DNA from 2 places in the Comamonas sp. Y33R10-2 genome. Region 2 is predicted to be linked to the other one. Evidence: predicted binding sites of a transcription regulator. Region 2 holds the regulator's gene; the other holds the start of a gene.
The links. The regulator FNR, encoded in region 2, switches genes on or off when oxygen is low (the NO sensors DNR and NnrR bind a similar motif). The targets are predictions, from matches to a motif close to TTGATNNNNATCAA.
Positions count from the first base shown of each region.

Region 1 (2,203 bases), 110 kb from region 2:
TCCTGCTTACAGTTTTCCACCGAAGGCATCCTACCCACCCAAGCCCATCGACCGACCGCAAGGCTCCAGCTATGCCCGCTGGCTGCCTGCGCAGCAGCAGCCTGACTGGCTCAAGAAGTGCTTTGGCGTACATCAACTCGATGAGACGCCCCGGATTGAACGCACCCGCCTGCCAGACTACCCCCAGCAAACATCCGGCGAGATGCCTGAGGGCCGCGTGACTATCGTCATCAATGTCTCGGCGCAAGGCAAGGTCGATCAGTACTTGATATCGCCCGACTCCAACCCAACGCTGGCCAAAGCCGCGGTGGATGCCATTCGGCGCTGGAAGTTCTCCGTCAGCCACTACAAAGGCCAAGCTGTGCCAGTGTGCTTAGCGCAGCGTTTCAACTTCCGCACAGAATAAAAAAATCGGTATCCCGCAAGCGCTAGATACCGATCTAAATAAACACCCTAGACTTTGAAGTCAGCTAGCCTTACAACCAGCCGGCTTCAGTGCACCGCAGGCAAAGCGGTGCGTGCGACTCGTCTCCAGCAGAAGGTCTAGAGACAAGCAACTCTTTACAGCAGGCCTATCAGAAACGATAGCCCACGCCCACACCCACCAACCATGGGTCAACCTTGAACTTGGCACCTTCCAGACCAGCGCCTGTGACCTTGGTGCCCAGATAAACCTTCTTGATGTCGAAGTTCAGCGACCAATTTTTGTCCAACTTATAGTCAAAGCCGACCTGCAGCGCGCCGCCAAAGCTGTTCTTCTTCACGGTCACAGCGCCATCGGCAATATTTACGTTCGAGAAGCGTGTGTAATTCACACCGGCACCCACATAAGGCTTGAATGCGCCAAAGTTGGTGAAGTGATACTGCGCCAGCAAGGTGGGGGGCAGGTGCTTGAGCGAGCCAACATGGGTGCCGCCCAAACGCACGTCATGCTTTTGGGGGTAGCTCAGCACCAGCTCGGCAGCGATGTTGGGCGTAAAGAAGTACGACACATCCAGCTCAGGCATCCACTTGTTGTTGATGCTCACACCAGCAGCACCGGCAGCGCCGCCGTTGTCGCTATCAAGGTGCAAAGCACGCACGCGTACTTGCCACGGGCTTGTGCCATCAAAGGATTGAGCAAAAGCAGTGCCAGCAGTCAATGCGCTGGCAGCGGCGGCGATCGCGATCAGAGTCTTTTTCATGGGCTTTTCCTTGAGTAAATCACTGGAAGCAGTTTTTGCGTTCCTTGGTATTGATTGAAACAAAGCAGCCCACTTCCGGGTTTGTCCCAAGTCAACCGGCCCACCGACTCACCCAAAGAAAAAGCGGGCGTTGCCCAATGGCCACGCCCGCTTTGATTTCTGATTCAGCGCAAACCGTTGCTGCATCAGCGGTGCTAGCTATTAACTTTAATGTGCCACCTTTGCAGGGCGCAGCTTGCGCCACAGCTCTACGCACAGCACCACTGCGCCACCAATGATGGCGCCCACCACCACGTGCACCAACACGGGGCCCAGCATGGCCACAATGCCGCCCATGGGTGTCAGCACCTGCTGCACCCAGAGCTCAATCGGCTTGATGCCATGCACCAGCAAGCTACCGCCCACCATAAACATGGCGGCAGTGCCCACAATCGACAGCCCGCGCATCAGCCAAGGAGTGAAGGCAATCAAACCACGACCCACAGCTTTGGCAATGCTGCTGCTCTTGGCCATCAGCCAAGCGCCCACATCATCCATACGCACAATGCCAGCCACTAAGCCGTAAACGAAGATCGTGATAGCCAAAGCCACAGCAACCAGCACAGCGGCCTGCTCCCAAATAGGCTTGGTAGAGACCGTGCCCAGTGCAATAGCCAAGATTTCAGCGGACAAAATAAAGTCCGTGCGTATCGCGCCGCTGACCTTTTGCTTTTCGTACGCTACCGGGTCCATCTCTTGATCACGTGCAGAACGCACCGACGAGGGTGCGACGCCTTTTAGCGTTGCCTCATTGGCATCATGCACAGCCTCTTTTTCGTCATGTGCCTGCTTTTTGTGGAAAAGGTGCAAGATTTTTTCCACGCCTTCAAAGCACAGAAAAGCCCCACCCACCATGAGCAGCGGCGTAATCAGCCAAGGGGCAAATGCGCTGATCAGCAAGGCCGCTGGCACCAAGGCCGCCTTATTCCATAACGAGCCTTTGGCCACGGCCCAAACTACGGGCAACTCTCTATTGGCTT
Region 1 is NZ_CP079925.1:1,017,440-1,019,642, reverse strand. It holds gene KUF54_RS04610 (energy transducer TonB) at 1-406, shown strand, start outside; gene KUF54_RS04605 (OmpW family protein) at 576-1,184, opposite strand; gene KUF54_RS04600 (DUF808 domain-containing protein) at 1,392-2,203, opposite strand, start outside.
Region 1: the regulator FNR is predicted to act here: its motif matches at 1,266-1,279, upstream of KUF54_RS04605 (OmpW family protein).

Region 2 (2,203 bases):
AGATGCAACTGGCTGACCAGCTGACCCTTGCCGCAGTGCGCGGTGTGCATGGCTAACTCACGCGCCAGATAGTCCAAATATTCCGCCGCTTTTTCGTGGTGCTTGGTCACGATTTTGTTGCAGGCGCAGTAGTAGCAAAGGGACTCGCAAAATGGCACATGCACATAGACGGACAGTGGCAAAGCAAGCGCACCGGTGTGTGCTTTTCGCTGCTCCAATGCCAAAATGTAGTCTTCAGCTCCAAAAGCCTCAACAAAACGGTCGGCTGTTGGGAACGATGTGTAGCGCGGCCCAGGGATATCAAAGCGGTTCAGTAATTCGGGCGTTACAGCGGTCATAACTACTCGTCAGTGCGCGCACACACCTCACTAAAGACTGATAAAACAAGGCCATCAGAGCCCTTAAACATCAGCACCTTGAGGCAGGAGCGCATGGTTTTGAATGAATATGAACAATGTGCCCCAAGGCTTTCGCCCTGTCCTTGATGAAAATCAAGAGAAATCAAGGCAAGTGCTGCGACAATTTGATCTATCTCATCACCCAATACGAGGTCTATGAACGGCGCGATTTTCTCACCCGAGTTTGTCAGTGCCGTAGCTAAAGCCCATGAATCTTCAGACCATCAAAGCCTCCTGCTCCAACTGCAACCTCCGCGAACTGTGCATGCCCATGGGCTTGGACGACGAGCAACTGGAGCGCATTGATGAGATTGTGGCCACGCGTCGCAAGATCAAGCGCGGTGGACTGCTGTTTCGCAACGGCGAAGATTTCACCTCGCTGTACGCGATTCGCACCGGCTTCTTCAAGACCAGCGTTGCAACAGAAGATGGCCGCGACCAAGTCACTGGCTTTCAAATGGCGGGCGAAATTATTGGGCTTGATGGCATCGTCAACGACCACCACACTTGTGATGCGGTGGCGCTGGAAGACGCTGAAGTTTGCGTCATGCCTTTTGACAAGCTCGAGCAACTCTCCCGCGAAGTCACGGCCCTGCAAAACCATGTGCACAAAGTCATGAGCCGAGAAATCGTGCGCGAGCACGGTGTGATGCTCTTGCTGGGCAGCATGCGCGCTGAAGAGCGCCTCGCCGCATTCGTGCTGAACCTTGTGCAACGCCTGGCCGCCCGTGGTTTTTCCAAGTCAGAGCTGGTCCTGCGAATGACGCGCGAAGAAATTGGCAGCTACTTGGGACTCAAGCTCGAGACCGTGAGCCGCACCTTCTCCAAATTCGCCGAAGATGGCATTTTGGATGTCAAGCAGCGCCACGTTCGCATTCTGGATACCGAAGCGCTCAAGCGCATCGTCAACAGCCAGCAATGCCAGTGATTAAGAGCCGCTAAACCCACCCGAGTCTGCACTTTAGAGCGGCTACACCGTCAATATGAGCCGCCTTGGGTGGCGGCTCTCAAACCGGGCTGAGGCAACAGCCGCCAAGCTGTACCCGCCCCAATCAGTAGACGTCGCGGCGGTAGCGACCTTGGGCCAGCAACGCATCGACCTTGGCCTCGCCCAAAATGGCTTGCAGCGTCTGGTGTACCCCTTGACCCATGCCATTTAAGCTTCCGCAAACATAGATAGCCGCGCCCTGCTCCACCCAGCGCAGCAGCTCATTGGCATGGATATGCAGCAAGTCCTGTACATAGTGCGATTCTTTGCCGCTATCACTGTTGCGCGACCAAGCCTGATCCAGTCGCGCCAGATGACCGCCTTGCACCCATTGGGCCAGTTGCTCGGCACATATCGCGTCATGCAGAGGGCTGCGCTCGCCAAACATCAACCATTGGTCGCTGCGGCCCTGCTGCACGCGGGCTTTGATGTGGCTGAGCAAGCCTGCAAGGCCCGAACCATTGCCAATCAAAATCAGCGGCCGTTGTGCGTTATCACCCAGCCTAAAACCGCTGTGCGCGCGCACCGTTATCGCCTGCACATCGCCCAGCGCTATGCCGCGGCATAGCCAGTCAGAGGCCAAACCGGGCGAGCCATCGTCTCGCACGCTTTGGCGCACCAGCATCTGCAAGCTGCCGTCAGCCACGATAGAAGCGATGGAATAGTCCCGCGCACGTTCAGGATCGGCGGGCACGCACAGCGAGACCAGGTCGCCAGATTCCCAATGCGGCAACGCACCCGCCTGCGGCACCCAATCGAGCTGGTACAGCGCCCCGCCTTGACTACCGGGATTGAGCAAACGGCGCTGCGCCAGCAC
Region 2 is NZ_CP079925.1:1,126,243-1,128,445, reverse strand. It holds gene hemN (oxygen-independent coproporphyrinogen III oxidase) at 1-338, opposite strand, end outside; gene fnr (fumarate/nitrate reduction transcriptional regulator Fnr) at 607-1,326, shown strand; gene KUF54_RS05100 (sulfite reductase subunit alpha) at 1,451-2,203, opposite strand, start outside.